DNA from 4 places in the Staphylococcus sp. IVB6214 genome. Region 4 is predicted to be linked to each of the others. Evidence: riboswitches for the same ligand, from Rfam matches in the RefSeq annotation. Region 4 holds a riboswitch; each other region holds the start of a gene.
What was found. A riboswitch is a leader RNA that binds a small molecule or an ion and turns the genes downstream of it on or off. The one in region 4 is predicted to bind thiamine pyrophosphate.
Positions count from the first base shown of each region.

Region 1: another riboswitch for thiamine pyrophosphate. It lies ahead of MUA51_RS01935 (thiamine phosphate synthase); the one in region 4 lies ahead of thiO (glycine oxidase ThiO).
Region 2: another riboswitch for thiamine pyrophosphate. It lies ahead of thiD (bifunctional hydroxymethylpyrimidine kinase/phosphomethylpyrimidine kinase); the one in region 4 lies ahead of thiO (glycine oxidase ThiO).
Region 3: another riboswitch for thiamine pyrophosphate. It lies ahead of MUA51_RS03375 (ECF transporter S component); the one in region 4 lies ahead of thiO (glycine oxidase ThiO).

Region 1 covers NZ_CP094723.1:398,891-405,039, reverse strand. The annotation lists gene MUA51_RS01960 (cupin domain-containing protein) at 1-397, opposite strand, end outside; gene MUA51_RS01955 (YebC/PmpR family DNA-binding transcriptional regulator) at 415-1,128, opposite strand; partial or broken gene MUA51_RS01950 (ThiF family adenylyltransferase) at 1,205-2,205, opposite strand; gene MUA51_RS01945 (thiazole synthase) at 2,205-2,972, opposite strand; gene thiS (sulfur carrier protein ThiS) at 2,974-3,177, opposite strand; gene MUA51_RS01935 (thiamine phosphate synthase) at 3,179-3,769, opposite strand; TPP riboswitch at 3,855-3,964, opposite strand; gene MUA51_RS01930 (Bax inhibitor-1/YccA family protein) at 4,024-4,659, opposite strand; gene MUA51_RS01925 (LysM peptidoglycan-binding domain-containing protein) at 4,886-5,758, shown strand; gene MUA51_RS01920 (inorganic phosphate transporter) at 5,821-6,149, opposite strand, start outside.
Region 2 covers NZ_CP094723.1:1,656,287-1,662,435, forward strand. The annotation lists gene thiM (hydroxyethylthiazole kinase) at 1-763, opposite strand, end outside; gene thiD (bifunctional hydroxymethylpyrimidine kinase/phosphomethylpyrimidine kinase) at 763-1,569, opposite strand; TPP riboswitch at 1,647-1,747, opposite strand; gene MUA51_RS08160 (single-stranded DNA-binding protein) at 2,017-2,370, opposite strand; gene MUA51_RS08165 (YwpF-like family protein) at 2,560-2,994, shown strand; gene fabZ (3-hydroxyacyl-ACP dehydratase FabZ) at 3,024-3,464, opposite strand; gene murA (UDP-N-acetylglucosamine 1-carboxyvinyltransferase) at 3,652-4,917, opposite strand; gene MUA51_RS08180 (DUF1146 family protein) at 5,004-5,234, opposite strand; gene MUA51_RS08185 (F0F1 ATP synthase subunit epsilon) at 5,480-5,884, opposite strand; gene atpD (F0F1 ATP synthase subunit beta) at 5,907-6,149, opposite strand, start outside.
Region 3 covers NZ_CP094723.1:699,823-705,971, forward strand. The annotation lists gene purD (phosphoribosylamine--glycine ligase) at 1-365, shown strand, start outside; gene MUA51_RS03365 (energy-coupling factor transporter transmembrane component T family protein) at 501-1,292, opposite strand; gene MUA51_RS03370 (ABC transporter ATP-binding protein) at 1,285-2,691, opposite strand; gene MUA51_RS03375 (ECF transporter S component) at 2,706-3,281, opposite strand; TPP riboswitch at 3,423-3,522, opposite strand; gene graF (glycopeptide resistance-associated protein GraF) at 3,603-3,734, opposite strand; gene auxA (lipoteichoic acid stability factor AuxA) at 3,971-5,290, shown strand; gene MUA51_RS03390 (class I SAM-dependent rRNA methyltransferase) at 5,424-6,149, shown strand, end outside.
Region 4 covers NZ_CP094723.1:2,144,002-2,150,150, forward strand. The annotation lists gene MUA51_RS10555 (hypothetical protein) at 1-602, shown strand, start outside; gene MUA51_RS10560 (DNA-binding protein) at 713-1,312, shown strand; TPP riboswitch at 1,355-1,457, shown strand; gene thiO (glycine oxidase ThiO) at 1,560-2,657, shown strand; gene MUA51_RS10570 (L-cystine transporter) at 2,740-4,131, shown strand; one part of gene MUA51_RS10575 (IS3 family transposase) at 4,198-5,069, opposite strand; one part of gene MUA51_RS10575 (IS3 family transposase) at 5,069-5,339, opposite strand; gene nfsA (oxygen-insensitive NADPH nitroreductase) at 5,449-6,149, opposite strand, start outside.

The sequences.
Region 1 (6,149 bases), 450 kb from region 4:
ACTTAAACGTATCGAATTGAAAGGCTGGTTGAACCATACAGCCTACCACGGCAAAGGCTTGTGGTGTTTCAATCGACGAAGCGAATATTGTATTTTTTGGTACAACATATTGCAACACATCACCTTGATCTACATTCGGCCCAACTTTCACTGTTTCATACGTATGATCCGGATGAATCATATGAAGCGTCAAAGTTGCGCCTGCATGATAGTACCAAATTTCATCTGCATCGATTTGATGGAAATGAGAGATGTTCGTATCCTCTAATAAAAAGTATATACTCGAATAATTAGGGCGACCGTCCACAGCATCTGAACTCAGAATTGTTTGACGGTAATAACCACCTTCAGGATGTGGTGTTAATGATAAATGCTGAATCCAATCTTTAGCCTGCATACGTTGTCCTCCACACATTATAATGAAACGTTATGGAAAATGTGCTGTACATCTTCAAGGTCTTCCAACACGTCAACAAGCTTTTCAAAAGTTGCTAAATCATCACCTGATAATTCAACTTCTGATTGTGGTAACATTTCTAATTCTGCCACTTCGAAGTCTTGAACACCTAGGTCACGTAACGCTTGTTGTACAGATGCAAATTGATCTGGCTCTGCATAGACAATTGTGAGTCCGCCTTCTTCAATGACATCACGCACATCGATATCTTGCTCCATCAACTGTTCTAATACTGTATCTGCATCATAACCTTCAAATGCAAACGTTGCAGTGTGATCGAACATATATGCAACTGAGCCAGAAACACCCATGTTGCCGCCGTTTTTACCAAATGCCGCACGCACATCAGATGCTGTACGGTTTACGTTATTTGTTAAGGCGTCGACAATTAACATTGAGCCGCTTGGACCAAAGCCTTCATAGCGTAATGCATCAAAATTTTCATCGCCGCCACCTTTTGCTTTGTCAATCGCTCTATCAATGATATGGTTCGGTACAGAATATGTTTTCGCACGCTCTAAAACAAGCTTCAACGCTTGGTTAGATTCTGGATCTGGTTCACCAGACTTCGCCGCTACATAGATTTCTTTACCAAATTTCGCGTAGATACGGCTTGTATTTTTATCCTTTTGTGCTTTTTTCTCCTTAATGTTATTCCATTTACGTCCCATTCTTCCATCTCGCTTTCAATTGCTTTTTAGATTACCCTTTATTATACATGGTATTTTTATCTGAAAGCAACATGTGTCAATCATCATGTGCAACGAATAATTGATCACGCACGTTTTCAGCTTCTTCCGCACTGCTTGCACCGTAGATTAATAACCGTCCATCTTGATATAATGTCATATCGTAGTCATCTTTCATCAATCTTTTCACATATTGATTGGCAATGCCGACTGTAATATTTGAATGAAGTGTGGCGTCAAAAGCTTCTTGTGGCAATCGTATCTGAAACACACCGCCACATAACTCACGTATGTGATCAACATCATCATATGATAAGCGTCGATATTGTCCTTGCCCACAAACTGTACATTCAGATTCTTTCAATGCAGTAACATCAACCGTTCTCATCTTTAGTGTGTGTATATCTATCGTTGTCATCTTGCTCGTAAAATGACCGTGCATCAGATAGCGAAACACTTCTGCAACAATTAAGCTACAAGCCATATGAACAGCAGGAGGTAACACACCGTTGATTTCACAGCGTTCCATTGTTTTCGGTACTTCTGGTAAAATACAATGCAAACAAGGCCCTTCACCGTGAATAGGTAGAACACTGACTTGACTTCCTACAACCGCACCATAAATATAAGGAATCTGTAACTTCCGTGTTGCTTCATTCAACAAAAAACGCATTTCAAATGTATCCATACCATCTAAGACTATGTCTGGTTTGACCTGTTCGAGTATGTTTATAATATTTTGCGCTGTCACTTCTTCATTATATGTCGTTATTTTCACATCAGGATTAATAGCTATGAGATGCTGTTGTAAAGCAATGACCTTAGGTAGCATTGACTCTGCATCAGCCGTCACATAACAACTTTGACGATGCAGATTAGACATAGTCACAATATCTTTGTCGACAAGTGTGATATGCCCCACACCGCTTCGTACGAGTTGTTCTGCAACACCACTCCTAATGCACCAACACCCATAACAATCACGCGAAGGTTTCGAAGTTTTTGTTGCCCTTGCTGACCAAAATGTGCATATTTTATCTGTCTATCATAGCGTTCCATTACAAAAAGCCAAGTCCTTCTGATGGACTGGATTGTACGGCATTATATTTGATTGGAATACGTCCTGCTTCATAACTTAAACGCCCTGCTTCGATACCCTTCTTCATCGCTTCGGCCATTTTGACAGGATCTTTTGCACGTGAAACTGCAGAGTTCAGCAAAATTGCATCTGCACCGAGCTCCATTGCTTCAGCACAATCTTTTGCTGAGCCGATACCTGCATCAACAATTACTGGTACTTTACTTTTTTCAATAATATAACGTAAATTTAGCGGATTACTAATGCCTCTTCCTGTACCAATGGGTGACGCAAGTGGCATAATTGCATGAACTCCGAGTGCTTCTAAACGCTGCGCTAAAACAACATCATCCGAAATGTAAGGACACACAGTGTATCCCTTTTCCAATAAGATTTCACATGCTTTATACGTTTCAAAAGGATCAGGTAATAGTGTGTCATCATCACCGATTACTTCTACTTTGATCATATCGCACACACCTGCTTCATGTGCCAATTCAGCAATACGTACTGCTTCTTCCGCAGTTTTGGCTCCTGCTGTATTTGGGAAAGTTACAAACTGTTCTAAATCTACATTCGCAAGTGGATTCGGTAAATCACGATCGTATAAGTGCATGCGTCGTACGGCAAATGTTAATACTTCTGTTTCAGATGCTGCAATCGCTGCACTTTGAACTTGCTCATTATCAAACTTTCCTGTTCCCAAAAATAATCTTGAATGAAATGTTAAATCTCCAATGTTAAACATATTATCCGCCTCCTACAAATTCTAATAACTCTAATCGATCATCAGGGCGCAAATAGGTAGATGCCCATTCTGAACGCTTCACAACTGTTTCATTATGCTCAACCGCCATTCGTTTTGCTTCAATTCCAAAATGATTCAATACATCTTGAATCGTTGTATCTGACTGAAATTGCTGACGCTCCCCATTTACTTGTATCTCAATCATGTCATTCCTCCTTATTCATTCTCCATTTTTGTACCATCTCATCAAATACTTTTATCGGTGTATCAAAGACACTGCGAATACATGCAATACCGATGAACTTTGGGTCAACACGCATGACAGTGTTCTGATCAATACCCCCAATCGCAATGAGCGGTAAATGCTCTGATAACGCTGCACACACCTCTGTACTTGTACGCGGTGGTGTTCCCTCTTTTGATGCTGAAGGGAAAATATGTCCAAATAGACCGAAATCTAATCGATGATTGTGTGCCTTGATAATTGATTCAACACAATGCACAGACATGCTTACACTGTATGAAGGGTGTGTGGATTTCAAGTCAAACGCCTGTTCATCACCTTCTCTGAAATGTAAACGTTGAATTCCCATATCCTTTGCTAATGTAATGTCTGTATGTATAATGACCTTTGACTTAGGGAATCCTTCTCGCAACAGAACATGGAGCCATTCAATGAGACGCTGTTGTCTCATCGGTGTTCGCAAAAGGACACCGTCAATATGTGGCTCTATCAAATTCAGACGTTGAATATGTTGCTCAGTTAACAATTCATAAGGTGTCACTGCAATAATCATGTAACCCCCCTTTCCAAACACCACTTGAGATAAAAATAAAAAGCTACTCTTCTACACACTGCAGAAAAGTAGCTTCACATTTTATACGTAAGCAAAACCACTTTCCTACGCCAGTACTAACTGGATCAGGTTCAGGAATTTTGAAATACGTTTCAATCTCAGCCAACGGTTCATATGGCACTTCCAGTGGATATTTAACCATTTAATTGTTCTCTAGTATCATCATATTAAAAACTGACCATCGAATCAAATCTTTATGATCTTTTTACTTTTTGGGCTAAGTTTAATGCGTGGCGAATGATGCGGAATAAGTTTAGAAATAAATTAAACCCCATCTCTCTTGGCGCAAAGGCACCCCGCTTCAATCGGTTAAAATCATATAACGTGTAAAGTAAGAACAGACCTAACCCAACAACTGAAATAACTGTATAAAGCATAGGGATATGAACAAACCAGCCAACAATACTCATACAGATTAGCGCGATAAGTGTCACAAATAAATATTTCCCCATACTTGATGCGTCACGAATAACAAAAAAGCCAACGACACCAAACACGACAAACCCTGTAATTGCTAATAACACAATCATGAAAAAGGTGTGTGCACCTAGATTTGCAAATGAATACATGAATGTTGCATAAGATAATAATCCTGCAACGATAGTGTAAATATGTGAAATGATTGGACCACTAAAACGCGCACGTTGCACGACCATCGTAATAAGAATGAGCATCGCTAACCCGATAGACATTGGTTGACGCCATTCCGCTGGTAAATACTGACCAAAATATACCGAAATACCAAATATTAACCAATAATACATAAAGAATAACCATACTTGTCCATATCGTTTATAGTCTGATGACTGTTGTTCTGTACTTGAACTCATAAAAATCTCCTTTATATTTCATCTTTCTTGTTGATTGTAACATTTACTTTAACATACGTATGTCACATCTCACAGTACTTTACCCTAAATCACATTGAGTACAACATGTTAAATTCATTACAGATTCGTAACATTCCACAAATTTAAAATAATCTTTGATATTATGTAAAAGATAACATTTCGAAACAATCAACGATAAAGTTTTAATACATAAGGAGGCAACACTTTGAAAAAATTCGCATTCGCACTGACAGTGACTTCTGGGGCTGCCGCAGTGCTTACTCATCAAGATGCACAAGCATCAACACAACACGCCGTACAGTCAGGTGACTCTTTATGGACAGTTGCCGAACAATACGGCACAACAGTAGATGCCATTAAACAAGCAAATGGTCTTTCTAACAACATGATTTTCCCTGGTCAAACATTGACAATTGGTGGTAGTGCGAGCAATGAGACAGCACAGTCTAATGCTCAAACACAAAATACAACATCATACAATGTAACGACGACTCAAACTTCAGGCAACGGTCACAAAGTGGTTGCAGGTGAATCATTAGATATCATCGCAGCACAATACGGCGTTACCGTTCAAGACTTAATGAACGCTAATGGGATGAGCAGTTATCTTATCCACCCTAATCAGACATTACAAATTCCAGGACAATCTGGCGCTGTATCAACATCAAATGTCAATACAGCTGCTGCAGGAGGTAATGGTGTTCAAACAGTACAAACAAGTACACAAACACAAACACCCTCTGTGAACCAAAGTAATCTTTACACTTGGGGACAATGTACATGGCATGTATTCAATCGTCGTTCTGAAACAGGTCAACCGATTAGTACATATTGGTGGAACGCAAGCAACTGGGCAAGTGCTGCATCTTCTGACGGATACACTGTCAACAATGCGCCACAAGTAGGTGCCATTATGCAGACGACAGAAGGTCCTATGGGGCATGTTGCATATGTTGAACGTGTCAACCCAGACGGTAGTATTTTAGTATCAGAGATGAACTACAATACTTCACCAGGACAAGTAGGATACCGTACAATTCCAGGTTCATTAACAAGTAGCTACAACTATATTCATTAATACAACTCATAACTAAAGCAAAAAGGATTGCGTACACGCTTTGTGTACGCAATCCTTTTGTATTAGAAAAATAAATTTAAAACAATATAAATTAACGCTGCAAGTAAAGCAGATATTGGTAATGTAATAAACCATGTTACGATCATACGTTTTGCAGTATTCCAATGCACACCTTTAATACGGTTGGCAGAACCTACACCTAGGATAGAAGATGATACCACATGTGTTGTAGAAAGTGGGAAGTGCAATGATGATGCAACGAAGATCGTTAAAGCAGATGATAAGTCAGCTGCTGCACCATTTGCTGGACGGATTTTCATAATATTACCCCCCACTGTTTTGATGATTTTCCAACCACCGACTGCTGTACCAAGACCCATTGCCGCCGCAC
Region 2 (6,149 bases), 490 kb from region 4:
GAAAAGCGACTGTCGCAGTTTGACTCAATGCATCTAAAAATGCGACTGAAAAAGTCCCTGGCAAATCAGCACCTGCTTTTACTTCTGCGCGTTCTGCTGAAATGGTATAGTATGATACCGCTTCAGCTAACTTCTCCAATGAAGGCTGTGTATCTTTCAATAAAAAACTTGCGACAACAGCACCTAGTAAACAACCTGTCCCAGTGACTTTTGCTAATAACGGCGTCCCATTGCCTAAAGCGATTGCTCGATCGTCTTGTACGATCACATCTGTTTCACCAGTCATTACGATAGCTGCATCATATTGATGATGTGCTTGTTTTGCCGCTTCAACAGGCAGTTGATCAAGCGTACTGTCTGTCCCTTTCATCGTGGCTGTTTCATCCACAAGTGCTAAAATTTCAGAAGCATTTCCTTTTATGACTGTCACTTGAATTTCTTCTAAAAAGCGTTTGCAAAAGTTTCTTCTGAATTGAGAAGCACCGACTGCCACGGGATCGAAAACAATTGGTACGCCTTGGCGGTTTGCTTCTTTAGCAATGCGCAACATATCTTCACCGCTTTGTTGTGTTAGTGTACCGATATTGATGAGTAACGCTTGTGCAACTTTAAAAAAGTCTGCCGCTTCTTCAGGTGCTTCACTCATAGCTGGACTCGCACCTAGACTAAGTAGGCCATTTGCAGTAAAGTTTTTAACAACATCATTGGTATAACATATAACTAGTGGACTTTCTTTGCGTACTTCGGTTAAATAATCGCTCATTAGTCCCATCCCTTCTGTGATTGATAAGCAAAGTGATTAACCGGACCTCTGCCCTGTCCTATTTCTGGAGTATGTTTAATCGCTAAAGCAATAAACGCTTTTGCCTTTGCAACTGCATCATAAACAGATCGTCCTTTCGCCAACTCTGCAGTAATAACTGCTGAGAATGTACAACCTGTACCATGTGTATGTTCAGTTGGATAACGTTCACCTTCAAAAACAAAGTGTCCCTCTCTTGTAAAAAGATGATCTGTTGCATCACCTGCCAAATGACCCCCTTTAATGACAACGCCTTTAGATCCTATCTCTTTAATAAAGAATTCACCTGCTCGATGAATCTTTTCCATTGTATCCAATTGAAAGCCTGTAATCTCTTCAGCTTCTGGAATATTTGGCGTTGCAACATCTGCGTATGGTAGCAATGTTGTTTTTAATTGCTTTCGAACTTGCTCTGCCATCAATGAATCACCACTTTTAGCAACCATGACAGGATCAATAACATATGGTATGTCAAAGTTCTTTAAATAACGTTCAATAATCATCATCATGTCAGGTGTTGGAATCATCCCTGTCTTCAGGGCATGTGGTGGTTCATCGTTAAATACACTTGCGAGTTGTTCTTCTAACCATGCAGGTTCAAGGTTATGAATGTGTTGCACACCTAGAGAATTTTGTGCCACGATACTCGTGATAGCACTCATTCCATAAACACCGCATGCATGAAAAGACTTTAAGTCTGCCATTGCACCTGCTCCCCCAGATGGATCTGTCCCTGCAATAGTTAATGCAATTTTAGGTTTCTGAATCATTTGATTACCTCCATGTCTCACTAATATACATATAGACTACATAGAGGTAACTAAGATGATGCTTTCTCACCTTGATACATCATTATCTACTTCCCTACGTTGGCATCATCCAAATCAGGTTCAAAGGGTTTGAATTTTCATTCATCTCAGCGAGTTTGCGCCCCTAGTAGTCATCAATGTTCAATTTACTTAAATTTAGCAAACTCAATGTCTTTTTTCAAATGAATACCCTGACGACACTGTAATGAATGACAGGTTATAGTATGTATAAGACGGGTCCACGCCTTCCGCATTGTGCAACCCGCCTATGAAATATTAAGAAAACGTACGATTTAAAAACTGACAAAAGTCATTAAGGTTAGGGAATTAATGAAAGAAAGTAGTATATAAATAGAGAGTATGTGGTGGATACATTTTGTTAGGGTATGGGTGGGTACTAAATAGCTAAACAAGTGTGTGGTCGTTGGATTCGATAAGGGGTGGGACTTCTAATATTTCAACAGATTCAACGACAATTTCTGTTGAAAAACGTTTTTCATCGTTAAATTGATAACGACGTGTTGTAAGATAACCTTCAATAGATAGTAGATCTCCTTGATTCACTTCTTGATCAATTTGTATCGCAACAGGGCCAAATGCTTTACAATTTAAGTAATCAAAGATGGGATGGTTATCCTTCCCTTTGTAATTGCGTTCTACCGCAAGAAAAAAGGTCACAAAATAACTTCCTGGTTTTTCATAGTACTTAGGTGCTTTTGAGACAGTGCCGATTGCTTTAATTTGATTAATACTTATCACCTCCTGAAAGTATGATAGTATAGAAGTACTTCAAAATGCAATTTGAGTTCTATCAAATATCAGTCATATAAGATGCGTAATATTTAAACATTTTCAATCTCATAACGAACTCGTTGATTATTTGAGTTATAATAAAGGTGATAAATTCAAAAAACGTAAAATTTAAAAAAATAAGGGGATGGTGGCAACATGAAGACATTCAAAGCCGTACGCTTTCAAATTGTATCTGATAACAGCAGTGTAACTGAGTACGAACTGATTGATGGGGTCATTATTAATAAAGAAGATCGTGGAACAGGATGGCTACTTGAAATTGTCATTTCAGATATTCACAAAGAACAGATGACAGCCTATATGGAAGATAATCAACTTCTCAACATTCGTGTGGTCATTACACGTCCATCTAACGATCCTGCACTCTTTGATGCAACGATTAAGCACATTACACAACTCAAAGATAAAATTTCCGTTATTTTTGAATGTCACATTTATACATTGCGTCAAGTGTATGCGGAGAGCTTATTAGAACAACTTGTTGATGAAGGATTAGAAGGAGAAGCGCTGATCAAAGCTTTCAATCGAAAAATGCAATCAAAACCTCGCCTTAAAGATGAACGCCAGTAAGTATGTTCTATACTCCTGGCGTTCTTGTTTTATTCTGGTGACTGTAAGGCAAATGTAAGTTCACAGCTACATGCAAGTTGACCATCTACCGTTGCTTTGGCTGTCCCTTTACCGATAGGTCCCTTTATTTTTGTGATTTCAACCTCTAATCTCAATGTATCCCCGGGAACAACTTGTCTTTTAAAACGACATTTATCAATTCCTGCGAATAGTGCGATTTTCCCTCTGTTTTCTTCACTGTTCAACATCGCAACCGCACCTGTTTGTGCAAGGGCTTCTGTAATTAATACACCTGGCATCACAGCATAATCAGGAAAATGTCCTTGAAAAAAGGGCTCATTGCCTGATACTTGTTTAATGCCGACACAACGCTGACCTTCTTCGTATTCTACAATCTTGTCAATCAACAAAAATGGCTGACGATGCGGAATAATTTTTTTAATTTCATTATAATCAAAAATAGTTTCCATCTACTATGATCCTCCTAAAGTCTCGCTAAAATACCTAAAAAAGTTAGGATTCAACACTTTGAAAATATGGTCATGATTCATCCATAAACCAATCATAAGACCGACATAAAATAGTACGACACTGACAATCACAAACACGATTAATTTCATGCTAGTGGACTGGTTCACAATCGCAAAATAAAACTTTTTAATCATTGATACGTTCGATGTCTGCGCCGAGTGCTTTTAACTTGCCGTGGAAATCTACATAACCACGATCAAGATGCTTTAACTCTGTAACTGTCGTTTCACCTTCAGCGACAAGACCTGCTAATATTAACGCTGCTGCTGCACGTAAGTCTGTTGCTTTTACTTGAGCTCCTTGTAATTGACTTTTACCTTGAATCTTTGCATTGCGACCTTCAACCGAAATATTAGCATTCATGCGTTTAAATTCAGCTACATGCATAAAACGATTCTCAAATACAGTTTCTGTCAAGATTTTATGGCCTTCAGCTGTTAATAAAAGTGCCATCATTTGTGATTGCATATCCGTTGGGAAGCCTGGATGCGGTAATGTTTTCACGTCGACAGGTTTAAGTTGTTCAGGTGCTGTAACACGAATACCATCTTCACGGTATTCAAGTTCCACACCCATTTCTTCAAGTTTATATACAAGACTTGTCATATGCTCTTTAATTGCACCTTTCACAAATACATCACCACGTGTAATCGCTGCTGCAATCATCAATGTACCTGCTACAATGCGGTCAGGAATAATCGCATGAGATACACCTTTTAATACTTCTACACCATGAATCGTAATTGTATCTGTTCCTGCCCCTTTCACATCGCCACCCATTTCGTTGATGTAGTTGGCAAGGTCGACAATTTCTGGCTCACGTGCAACATTTTCGATGACGGTACGCCCTTTTGCTAATGAAGCTGCCATCATAATGTTTTGTGTAGCACCGACACTTGGGAAGTCTAAGTGTATATCATTACCAACTAAACCATTTTCAGCTGTTGCGTGAATAAACCCTGCTTCTTGATGTATTTCTGCTCCTAATGCTTCGAATCCTTTCAAATGTTGCTCAATCGGACGTGATCCAATGGCACATCCACCTGGTAATGCAACCTTTGCCACACCGAGTCGTGCGAGTAACGGTCCCATTACAAGAATACTTGCACGCATCTTGCTAACATATTCATAAGGGGCTTCTTCATTCAATTGCTTCGTTGCATCCACTGATACAACTTGTGTTGCTTCATCATAAGAAACATCCGCATTCAAAACACTCAAAACATTATTGATTGTGTCAACATCACTCAAAGGGGGCACATTGCGTAATTCACTTTTACCTTCACTAGCTAATAATGCCGCAGTAATAATAGGTAAAACTGCATTCTTCGCACCTTCTACCATTACGCTCCCTTTTAAAGTTTGTCCGCCTCGTACAATAATTTTATCCATCTTCAAAAATCCTCCACTGTCTCTCTCTATGCTTTTCTTTGATATTCATATTAACTTCGATTCTTTCAATTGATTCATGACAAATGCTAAAATAAATATTTAATTTGTGTTGAAAACTGAAGTAAATCAATGACAAAATTGCTGACCCCTGTTCCGATAACAATTGCTAAAAATATCATAACAACTTGTACTTGGACAGGATATCCTTTTTTGAAAAACTGTTCTAAACGAACTGCATTTAATGCCCAGTATGCAACACAAATACAGAGTACATGCATGATAATATGTGCTACCGCAAACTGTCCTAGATATTCCATGATGTTGCTCCTCTTCATATAAATCTATATTGATTTTACATGATTTTTCACTCAAATCATACTATTAGTACTCGTAATAATGATATTCCCTTTTTGAAGAAAATAAACCAAAATGAAACCTAAAAAATAGAAATCACCTTGTCATAAATGCCATTAAAAGATTGTTCTGCAAAGCATCAAACAACGCAATGGTGTTGACGTAAAAAAGGTTTAGCCCGTAATGAGCTAAACCTTTTTGAATGATATTATTTGAACTTGGCTACTTCGATACGGTTTTCTGCGCGCTTCAATGCACGTTCTGCACGCTTCATATCTGTATCTTCTTTGTCGCTCTCAAGATAAAATGTTGCACGCTGTTTTGCTGATTTCGCACGTTCTAAATCAATATCCTCTGCTGATTCAGCTGACTGAACTAAGATGTTGACTTTTTCTCGACGAATTTCAGCAAATCCTTCAGTCACAGCTATATAGTCGGACTGACCGTCTCTTGTCACTTTGATATGACCAATTTTTAATGGCGCAACTGTCGGAATGTGACCATGCATCACACCCATCTCGCCTGCTGTTGTTTGTAAAACAACGATTTCTACGTTGTCTTCATTATAAACAGAACCATTAGGAGTGACGATATCTAAGGTTAATGTATTCATTATCCATGCCTCCTAATTTGAATTATACTTCAACACCCATATCTTTTGCTTTTGCAAGTACATCATCAATGCCACCCACTAAACGGAAAGCATCTTCAGGGATATGGTCATATTTACCTTCTAAGATTGCTTTGAAGTCTTGAACTGTATCTTTAACTGGTACATATGAACCCGGTTGACCTGTAAATTGTTCTGCTACGTGGAAGTTTTGTGATAAGAAGAATTGAATACGACGTGCGCGTTCAACTGTTTTCTTATCTTCATC
Region 3 (6,149 bases), 750 kb from region 4:
TATTACTGACACGTATGGAAAGTGACTTAATGGCACACATATTACAATTGAAAGCACGAGAGCCGATAGATATGCGATGGAAAGAAGAAGCGGTCGTTGGTGTCATGCTAGCATCAAAAGGATATCCAAACGCATATGAAAAAGGGGTTTCCGTGACAGGTTTTGAATCAGACTTAGATCATTATTTTGTCAGCGGCTTAAAGTATAATGGTACCCGTTATGTCAATGCGGGTGGGCGTGTCATATTAGCGATTGGAGAAGGTACTTCGATTGCAGAAGCACAGCGTGAAGCATATCAGCGTGTTGATCAAATAGAAAGTGATTGTTTATTTTATCGTAAAGATATAGCAAATAAAGCATTGTAATAGAAAAGATGATTCGGAAGTGGTAAGTTTTCGAATCATCTTTTTATGTCTATCGCATACATAAACGGGAAAGTATGCATGCCTTTTCATATCGTCGAGATCATGAAAACGCAATATATGCGGTTGCTTCAATGTTTAACGTGCATCTAAAATACCTGTGATTGGTAAATAATTGGCACTCATAAAAGCAAGTGCAATAAGCACGATGATAATGACAATTAACAAAATATCACGATAACTGAATGGAACATGGTAATAATATGTTCGCGTCCCATCGTGAAACCCTTTTTTCTCCATTGCGACAGAAAGGCGATGCGCTTTTCGGATATTTTGACTGAGTAGTGGAATCAAAAGATGTTTGAATCGCTTAAAACCACTGTAATTTTTATTGCTAATCATTTGGTAACGCATTTTAAGTGAATTACGCAATTGAAATACAGATTCGATCATCAATGGGATCATTCGAAAGGCTGCCATAAAGGCATAAGCAACTTTTGGTGGCACCTTCAAATGTTGCATTAAGCTATAAAAAATCATAATGACTTGCGATGTGAATGCAATCGATAAACCGAAGTAACTAATAACAATCGTTCTTAAGGAAAGGTGTAAACCTCTTACAAGGCTTTCAACACTAATTTTTACAAAACCAAATTCTAATAAAACACGTGTACCATTCCCATAAAAAATCATAAATAATGAAGATGTGAGTGCGAAGAAAGTTGCCATCGTTACAAATGATGCAACAACTTTCCATTTGGTTCCTGCTACACAGAGTAAAAATACAAGCATGAAAAGCGCCAAATACAACATCATATCAAAATTATGAATGAAGATGATAAAGAAGAAGAGTGCGACTGCTAGAAAGAGCTTCGTCACGATATTCACTTGATCCATAAACGTTCGACGTGTTTTCCACGATTCAATCATTTGTTGGCACCTCCACTTCGTACAATACACCGTCTAAAACTTCAAAATGACGTGATGGATAGCGTTCAATAATGTGAGAATCATGGGTAATCATGACAATCGTTTGCCCTTTTGCAATGCGTTCTTGGAATAACGTAATAAGTTTAAATGTATTATGGCTGTCTAAGCCGAATGTTGGTTCATCAAGTAAAATGACATCAGCATTCGTACTTAATGCCGTCGCAACACTTAAACGTCTTTTCTGACCCATCGAAAGTTCAAAAGGGTGTTGTTTAGATACATGTGCTAGATCGAGCAACTCCAACATAGCTGTCGTTTGTTCACCAGCACATTGTGAATCCATATAGTCGTAGTTCACAAAGATTTCATCGTATACGCTATTTTGAATAAATTGTAGTTCAGGATTTTGATATACCAAGTACATATAACTCGCAGCATCACGTACCTTTTTGAGTTTTTGATTATTCCATTGCATTGTTCCTTGGTAGGGGATGAGTTGCATCATCGACTCAAACAATGTAGTTTTGCCAGCACCATTTTTTCCTGTAATCGTTATCCATTGCCCTGGTGCTATTGTTAGATCAGGCACTTGGTAAAGTGTACGTCGACCTCTCTGTATGGCACCTTCTCGATAAGTAAAAAGAAATTTTTGTGATGACATATCATGTGCTTGTTTTGGAAGTGGAGCGGACGCCCATGCATTCGGGTGCCAAACGCCATATTCTGTCAATGTCTCTTCATAATTGGCTAATATCATATCTGGAGATCCTTGTTGTATGATTTGACCTTCATGATTCATAAGAACAACACGGTCAACATAATCCCATACATGTGCTACTTTATGTTCGACAATGAGTGCCGTTTGATCTGTCCATAAATCTTTGAGTAAGTCCCACAAATTCTGCGTTGCTTCAATGTCGAGCATCGCGGTAGGTTCATCTAAAAATAACGTATCAGCTTCCATGAGTAAGGTACCTGCAATTGCTAATTTTTGTTTCATTCCACCGCTTAGTTTGTTGATTGCTTGTTTAGGATTTACATCGAGCTGAACTTTGCTAAGTGCATCTTGAATGCGACGATCCATCTCGTCTTGTGGTACTTGTTGATTTTCTAATATAAATGCGAGTTCTTCATTCACTTGAGGCATACAGAACTGTGAATCAGGATCTTGAAAGATGACACCGGCATGATGCGCAACTTCTAAGTCATCATATTTCATTGGAAGATCAATGAGATCAGGGACGATGCCACTTAAGACGTTTAACAGTGTACTTTTACCAGACCCTGATGGTCCGAGTAAAAGTACTTTTTCTTTATCCTTTATTTCAATATCAAGACCATCAAATATTTTATGGTCAGTACTTGGATACTTTAAGCGTAAATTTTTTGCTTTAAGCAATGTCAGTTCTCTCCTTATAGTGAATCATAATCGTCTTTTGACGCAGGTCTGAATAATTTCGTGACACCGGTCTGATCGAGTGCTTTGACGAGATAATATGGGAAGGCACCCGCTAGAACAGCACCACTGATCATGCGGAAAACGATATACAAGATCAGATTCCACTGTGCGACTTCGCCTAAGTAACCATAGTACCAATCGATTGGTAAGCTGATAAGTGCAGCAGCAAGACCTGCTAAAACAGCGACCATAAATGCACGAGAACGATAACGGAATAAGGCGAATACGAGTTCACACGCAAGTCCTTGTAAAAGTGCATAGATAATCGTTGGAATATCGAAACGTCCCATCATAATTGTCTCACCTGCACCCGCTGCAAATTCAGCAAGTAAAGCAATCCCCATTTTAGGAATGATGAGATATGCAACAACCGCTGCTGCAAACCACATGCCGTATAAAAGTTGATCGATTTGTAAACCGAGTGGTTGGATAGTCTTTGTAACAACCCACCAAATGTTATACACCACACCGAAGATGACAGAAACTAAAACTGTCACAAGTATGTCTGACAATGTTAAGCCTTTTTTCATGGTAAAGAACCTCCTAATAATAAAAGACGCACATCCTGGAAATAGGGATGTGCGTCGATATATGAACAAAGCGCTAATGTTTATATTATGTAAGCAACTCAAAATAAGCGTGCTATTTATTGCCGCAAATATTACGTATAAACGAAACGTCGTACACTTTCCTCCGCTAGTATCACCTAGATCAGGTACAAAGGGTTTGAGGATATTCCTCATCTCAGTTCTCACACCCCTAGTGCGTGCGTATTTAATTGATATACACAATGTACATGTCTTACATTAAAAAGTCAAGAGACGAATCGCCTCTTGACATGATTTTGCTGATTAATCTAAAGTGCTTTGGATATCGTCTTTTGTTTTATCGATACCATCTTTTGCTTCTTGCGCTTTATCTTTTAATGTTTCTTCTTTTTCTTTTGCTTGCTCTGCAGCTTGTTTTAGATCTTTTTCTGACATCATAAAACACTCCTTCATTTATGTTGTTACTCTTCTATATCCATTCTATATTTTCTTAAACATCATTTGGAAAAATATTTATAAAGATGATATAAAATATTGGAAAGGGCTAAACATAACACATATGATGGAATGTATTGTCTTTGGGTGTTAAATCTTTCATACTAGAGACTGAAATTAATCAATTATCAAGACATAAGACAATTGTTCATATATAATAATTGTGAGGTGAGAGGATGTCCTTTTTTAACAAGTACACCGAAGTGATCTATTCCTATATTATAGGTGCGGTTGCGATATTGTTGAGTATCGTTATTTTTATCAATATTCCGCTCATTGAACAACTCAAATCAGGCAAACACCATGTGCCACAAATCCACAATGTATGGGATTTTATCATGGCGTTTTTTAATGAGATTATCCGTGTGATGAGTAAGTACATCGGAGACTTCCCACTCATTAGTGGACTTATCATTTTAGCATTCGGCGTTCTGCTGATTGTGATTGCACGTGTATTAACCAACACAACACGATTTGACTATGATATCTCGATGTTCTTTTTATTAATCGGTATCATTTTCTTTGTGCTTACACTGATTTTTATGTCACAAGTATACGGAATTTTGGCGTTTATTTTTGTTATTCCATTTTTAATGCATATTGGTTATATTACGTTTAAAGATGAACTGAATCCGTTACATCGTAAACAACATTATCTATGGCTAATTTTTGGATATGGAATGAGTTATTTATTTACACAATTAGCCTTATATTCAAGACTTGAAGCACGTGAAGTAGCACCGATCGATGTATTGAGTATCAATACATTTTTCGTAGTGTTGTGGTTACTCGGTCAGATGGCAATCTGGAACTTCTTATTTTTACGTCGTTCATTACCTGTTTTTCATGAACAATTGGATGAAGCTGCTAGTCAGTATTTAAGAAGTAAAAAGTATCAATACAGCGACCAATCTAAAGTGCAGTTTAAGGATATACAGAACCGTACATCTGAATTGACACAGGATATTACACATCGTACACGACGCAGTATTAATATTGAAAAGTTACGTAAAAAACGTGATTACATCAAAGAAAACTGGTTTGGTTGGGCGAAGTTAGAAGAAGATGATATTCCATCATTTTTACGCAAACGTCCAAAATGGTTTAAACGTGCACATGTGAATATAGCATGTGGTGTCATTCTATTGTTCTTCATACTACTAGAATTTAACAATCGTAATGCATTGTTCGCTTCTGGAGATTGGCAATTATCGCAAACACAGTATGTCTATGAATGGATTAGTTTATTACTCTTATTGTTTATTGCGATCGCCTATATCGTAACGACGATTACATTCATGCTAAGAGGAAAGCATTACTATATTCAACTCTTTATGATCAGCATTCTGTTCTTTAAGTTGATGACAGAGTATGTTGTAATTCTCTTTCATGGTTTATTATTGTCGATATTTATTACGCCAATCCTTGTACTGATGCTTATCCCAGCTATCGTTGCATTTGTACTACAATTACGTCAACCAGCTATAAAAGAATAGGAATATTGAGAGTGAGAGCATTGTCTCTCGCTCTTTTTGTTTATAAGGCATACGAGGAAACGACGCCAAAATCGATTTCTGTCAGACTCCCGTGTTAAGATAGAAAAGAACTAATCAAGGAAAGGCTGATAAAATGAAAACAGCAATTTTAAATAGTGGGAAAGAAGCGAAATATTTCAATGGCTATCCGTTGATTGAAGAAGAAGATATCTATCAACAGAGCGCACTGAAAAGTGGTGATCTGTTCCATTTGAAAACGGACAAAGGTATGTATATCGCAACAGGTTATGTCGGTCATCAGCATAAAGGACTCGGATGGGTGTTATCATATAATGCGGATGAAGAGATCAATCAACAGTTTTTTGAACGGTTATTTGAAGCGGCAAAACAAGAACGTGAATATTATTATCACATTGATGGGACGAATGCTTTTCGTTTATTCAACGGAGAAGGAGATGGTGTCGGTGGTTTAACAATTGATCATTATAATGGACACCTGTTGATTCAGTGGTACTCACAAGGCATCTATGCATTTCGTGATGACATCATCTCTGCCATGACACAAGTATTTGAATACACATCTATTTATGAAAAAACACGTTTTAAAGATGCGGATATTCAAGGTGGTTTTGTGATAGGTGAGGCACCTGAATTTCCAATTATTATCGAGGAAAACTTTACTTTCTACAATGTGCATCTTGATGATGGCCCAATGACCGGTATTTTCTTAGATCAGAAAGAAGTACGTAAAAAGATTCGTGATTATTACAGTGCAGAACGACAAGTGTTGAATTTGTTCAGTTATACAGGTGCATTTTCGGTTATAGCAGCTGGACAAGCAGAACAAACGACAAGCGTT
Region 4 (6,149 bases):
TAGATGCACTTGTCACTGAAGACGAGTCGGTTTTCGTCCAATCACTCAAGACAGAAAAGACGAAAAACGATTATGTTTTTTTAGTCGGCATTGAAGATGACCGTGTTGTCAGCTTTGCAACTGCGCATTATGAAGCAACGACAAATGCAGGATTCATTATCTACTTACTTGCCGAACAAGGCACACATCATGAAGCTTATCTTGAAGAGACACTCCATCAAACTGAAGTCCACATCAATGCACTGGCACAACAATTACATGGTCGTGATGTCAACTTCTTTATGTTCGAGTCAACGTTCGAGTCACCGGATGTCGATTCTAAAACGGCAGACGATATTGCATTTCGCAGACGTTTCTTAACACAACAAGGCTTTGAAAAGCAGACAAAGATTTCATATATACAACCTTCACTCGACCGAAACGGAAAGCCTGTACCATTAGACTTATATATTAAGGCGAACATTCCTTTAACGAAAGACATCTACGGTGCAAGTATCAAGTCTTGTTATATTCTCAAATATGTCTTTGCGAATAGACTGCCACGCAAAGTTATTTATCCGTTACTCGTCAAGATGGATTTGCGTAAAGAACCGAATGCATAAGCCCTTGAAATCAATCCGTAAAGTCGCTACAATGAAGTAGAGGTAAGACTGACGGCTCACTGAACGAACACTGACAGCTGTCTAAATTGTAGGAGAAAGGATCCGATTATATGCTAACAAAAGAATTCGCACAAAAATCTGGCTTAAGCGAAAAGCAAGTCCGAAAAATTGTTCAGCATCTCGAAGAACGTGGTTATCACTTAGATAAAACGGAATATCGTGGACGTGAAGCGACAGATTTTAAAGAAGAAGATATCGAACTCTTTCAAGAAATCGCAGAACGTGTTGGACAAACAAACAGTTACGAACTCGCATTTGAAGAACTCGAAAAAGAAAAAGACTTTTTACAAGTGATTGTGAAGGAAGATACACAACAACTTCCTGCTGACCAACAACTTTCTAATCTATTCAAAGAATTACACAACGAAATCAATCAAATGCGTGAAGAGCGTCAAATACTTGGACAAATGGTGACGCAAGTTCACAAACAACAAGAGGCATTGACTGAGTTACATAACAAGTTAGAAGCACAGCTTAAATCGAACAGTGCATCTATGGAATCACTCACTGAAGCACAAAAACAACAAACTGAACAACTCAGCACAACACAAAAACATATTGAATCACAAATAGAAGGACAAAAAGCATTAGCACACACAATTGAACGCAATGAGAAAAAAGGTTTTCTCCAACGATTATTCGGCGGTTAAAACACAACTTTTATTTGAGTAAATGACTTGTTTTACAATTAAATAACATGCTAGGGGTGCTCGAAGTGAGCTGAGAAAGACGGACTCTTAACTCTTTGAACCTGATATGGTTAATGCCATCGAAGGGAAGCAATTACATGTCATGTGCTTCATGATAGCCATGCAGCGTTAAAGCATGCATCACAGATGACTCAATTTCAATCATACATGTCAACTTCCTGCACCCTCACATGCAGGAGGTTTTTTTATGTTACAAACGATTATTATTGGTGGTGGCGTGATGGGATTATCCATTGCACGTCAACTCAACGCACGAGGTCGTCGCATACATATCATCGATCGCTCAACACCCCGCATGAATGCATCTTATGCGGCAGGTGGAATGTTAGGCGCACAGAATGAGTTTTTTGAAGATACACCTTTATATCATCTTGCAATGGCAAGCCGTGCAATGATGCAGGATACTGCACAACAACTCTTAAAGGAAACACATATCGATATTGAACTGCAAACATATGGACTGATTAAGGTAGCAACTACCGCACAACATGTCCCAGCAGTTAAAAAGCAATTTGAATTTCTCTCGCAGCAAGACCATGAAATTTATGAGTTATCACACAATCAATTACGCGCACGCTTCCCCCACTGTGACGTCGAAGCTTGTGCAGCATTCAAAATACATGACGACGGCCAAATCAATGCTAACTTATATACACAGGCATTACTACAATCCGTCTCAAAACTTTCGCATATTGACCTTCACTTGCAGACAGAAGTGTTACAGATTGCGCAACATGCATCGCATTATCAAGTAACCACTTCTAAAGGAACATTCTATGCAGACGAATTAGTCATTGCTGCTGGTGCTTGGAGTGGTACATTGTTGCATCAACTCGGGATCAATCTTCCGACACACCCTGTCAAAGGCGATGTAAAGTTAATCGAATCATCTTATTCACAACTGAAAGAAACCATTTTCAATATGAATGGTTGTTATATCGTCCCAAAGAAACCCAATCGCTTTCTCATCGGTGCTACATCAGAACTCGATAATTGGAGCACACAAAATAAAGCTGAAAATCTTCAATGGTTAGATGCCGAAAGTCAAGCTATGATACCTAATCTGCGAGAACATCGTGTCATTAAGACTTGGACTGGTATTCGACCGATTACGCCAGACGGTGTTCCGATTATGGGCGCTCTTCATAACAATCTATATGTCTCAACCGGACATTATCGAAACGGCATTCTACTCTCTCCCATTGTCGGTCAACTTATGGCGCAATTAGTTGATGGAAAATCTAATGCAGCCCAGCAATTAAGACCTTTTTCGCCTATAAAATAAGAAAATTTGTATGTAGGGGTTGATTTTAAGGAGACTTGCACTTATTCTTATAATACAAGTCGGAATTAAAGGAAGCATCTAAATGTCTATATTTCTAATTATACTTAACCTATTAATTTTTGCTGGGTTCCTTATCGGCCTATGGGTCATGGCGAAGAAACACGTCAAATTCCCTACACGTGTCTTTGTGGCACTTGGCCTTGGTATCATACTGGGAATCATTGTACAGCTCCTTTACGGTGCAGATAGCAAAATTACAACACAAACAACAGAATGGATCGGTATCATTGGGAATGGCTATATCTCCCTCTTGAAAATGATCGTCATTCCGCTCGTTTTCATTTCAATTATTGCGGCATTTACGAAGATTGATCTCGGTGAGAAGTTCGCCAAAATGGGCGGCTACATTTTCATGTTTTTAATCGGTACCGTTGCCATCTCAGCCATCGTTGGTATCGCTTATGCGATGCTATTCGGTCTCGATGCATCAACGATTGATCTCGGTCAAGCCGAAAACGCACGTAGTTCAGAAATTACACAAACAGCGAAAGATTTAACAGCAACAACATTGCCAGCACAAATTCTAGAACTACTCCCTGCGAACCCATTCTTAGACTTTACAGGGGCACGTGCGACATCAACAATTGCTGTCGTTATCTTTGCAGCATTTTTAGGCTTTGCTTATTTGCGCGTTGCACGCAAACAACCTGAAAATGGCCATGTATTAAAACGTGGTATTGATGCAGTATATTCATTGATTATGGCTGTTGTGACATTCGTATTGCGCTTAACACCTTATGGTATCTTAGCCATTATGTTAAACACATTAGCGACAAGTGACTTTGCAGCGATTTGGACACTTGGCAAATTTGTCATCGCATCTTATGCAGCATTGCTCACAATGTATATCATCCATTTATTAATCTTATTAGTACTAGGTGTCAACCCAATCCAATACGTGAAAAAGACGACAGAAGTAATGATGTTCGCCTTCACATCACGTTCAAGCGCAGGTGCATTGCCACTTAACATTCGAACGCAAACGAATCGTTTAGGTGTCCCACAAGCCATCGCCAACTTCTCAGGCTCTTTCGGTCTGTCTATCGGTCAAAATGGTTGTGCGGGTATCTACCCTGCCATGTTGGCAATTATGGTGGCACCCGTTGCAGGTGTTGAAATCGACCTACAATTCATCGCAACGCTTATTATCGTTGTTATTATTAGTTCATTCGGTGTTGCCGGTGTCGGCGGTGGTGCAACATTTGCATCTATTCTCGTCCTTTCAGCACTGAACTTACCAGTTGGTCTTGCCGGCGTCCTTATCTCCGTAGAACCATTAATTGATATGGGACGTACTGCATTGAACGTGAATGATTCAATGTTAGCCGGAACAGGTACTGCTAAGCTCACAAAACAACTTGATGAAGATGTCTTTAATGACAATCAATATGATGAACTGACAACAAGTCATTAATCAAAAAATACCACGTACAGCACGGCACTGCACCCTTAATATGGGACTCACATAAAAACACTTGAATTAGGCTGCTAATTTTCTGTATTGCACAGGGGATAAGTAGCCTAATTTTTGTTGAATTCGATTATTATTATAGTTTTCAATGTACTTTTCGACAATATCCTTTACAATGAAATTAGAGTTATTTAACTCATTGTTAAGATAAAATGTTTCACACTTTAGCGAGGAATGGAAACATTCTATCGGGGCGTTATCAGCAGGTGTACCTTTGCGAGACATACTTCTGATAATGCCCTTTTCTTCGCATAATTGGTAGTAAGCATGCGATGTATAGACGCTTCCTTGATCGCTATGAAGTAGACATCCTTCTGGAATATCAATTTGGTTTAAGGTGTCATTTACCAAACTTTGATCTTGTGTATCGCTAATCTTATAAGCCACAATTTCACCGTTATATAAATCGATGATTGAAGATAAATACAACATTGAATTACCAAAGGGAAGATACGTAATATCAGTAGTCAGTACTTGTAGAGGTTGATTTGCTCTAAAGTTACCATTCAGTTTATTGCTTGTAAGATAATATGCCTTCCCTCGACGTTTAGATTTCTTAATTCTAACTCTACAATTCAAATTATTTTCTCTCATAATTCTTTGTACACGTTTATGGTTTATCGGTTGTTTAGAGGCCTGATTCATCAGAGCAGTTATCTTGCGATAGCCGTACGTGTAATGATTATCTTCACATAATTCCTTAACCTTTTTAACTGTTGTATCTTCCGTTTTCTTCTTATTTTTCCAACGGTAGTAATTTGATTTAGGGACATTCAACACTTCCAAAATCAGCTTCACAGGATGCCTGTGCTTTAACTCATCCACTAATTCTATCACTACTTCAGGTACCACTTCCTTTCCAATTCCTTGTACTTTTTTAAAATATCTATTTCGGCTTGATTTCTTCTATTCTTTAACTTTAATTGTTCCAGTTCAGAAAGTTCCACTAATCCTTTATTATAGGAGTATTGTTTGCCTACTTGTTGACTAAATCGATATGTTTCACCCTTTCTATACCATCTCCACCATGTTTTTACCTGTGTGCTATTTCTAATATTTAATTCACACATAATTTCTTTAGTTGTATAACCTTCTGCTTTCATCTTCACTGCTTTAAACTTTGTTTCAACTGAATACGCCACTCTGCGCATAGAAAAAACACCTCCGTAAATTCATTTTAACTGAATTCAACGAAAGTGTTTTTATAAAGTTCCCACTATATGGGGTCAGCTCAGCACATCGTACGTGGTATTTTTTATGCTATTTCTTATTAAATCCTGCATCTTGAAGCCAGTCTTTCATCTCTAAACGCTGTTTACTACTCATGAAGTTCGCTACTTGTTCTGACCACGTCTCCGTACGTTTACCACCTGTTCTATCTGCATAATAATCAGATACTATTTTATCGTACGCCGCCAATTGTTGGCGTGCCACATCACAATCATTGTCATACGTATCAACGTGAAAGACATGTTCAAACGGTAACCGTGGTTTCGGTGTTCCATTCTCATCCTCAGACGGTACACCAATCGCCATACCGAAGATTGGGAAGGTGTGCTTAGGTAAGTCTAAAATTTCACGTACACGTGCAACATCATTGCGCAATGAACCCAAATAAACAATGCCATAACCCATATCTTCTGCCGTCAATGCAATGTTTTGTGCCATTAATGATGCATCTACTGTCCCTACAAGCAATCCTTCTGCTGATTCAAAGCTTGTCGTCATATCTTGTGCTTGTTGTTCATTCACAAGATTATGTCTATTATAATCAACGACAAACACTAATAAATACCCATTGTTCAAGACGTAAGGTTGCCCTGACACTTCTTTCAAAGCAGCTTTCTTTTCTGGATCTTCTACACCAATCACAGATGTCGTTTGTAAGTAACTTGATGTTGAAGCCATCTGCCCTGCTTCAATTAACTGTTTCACTATTTCACGTGTTAATGGCTCATTTT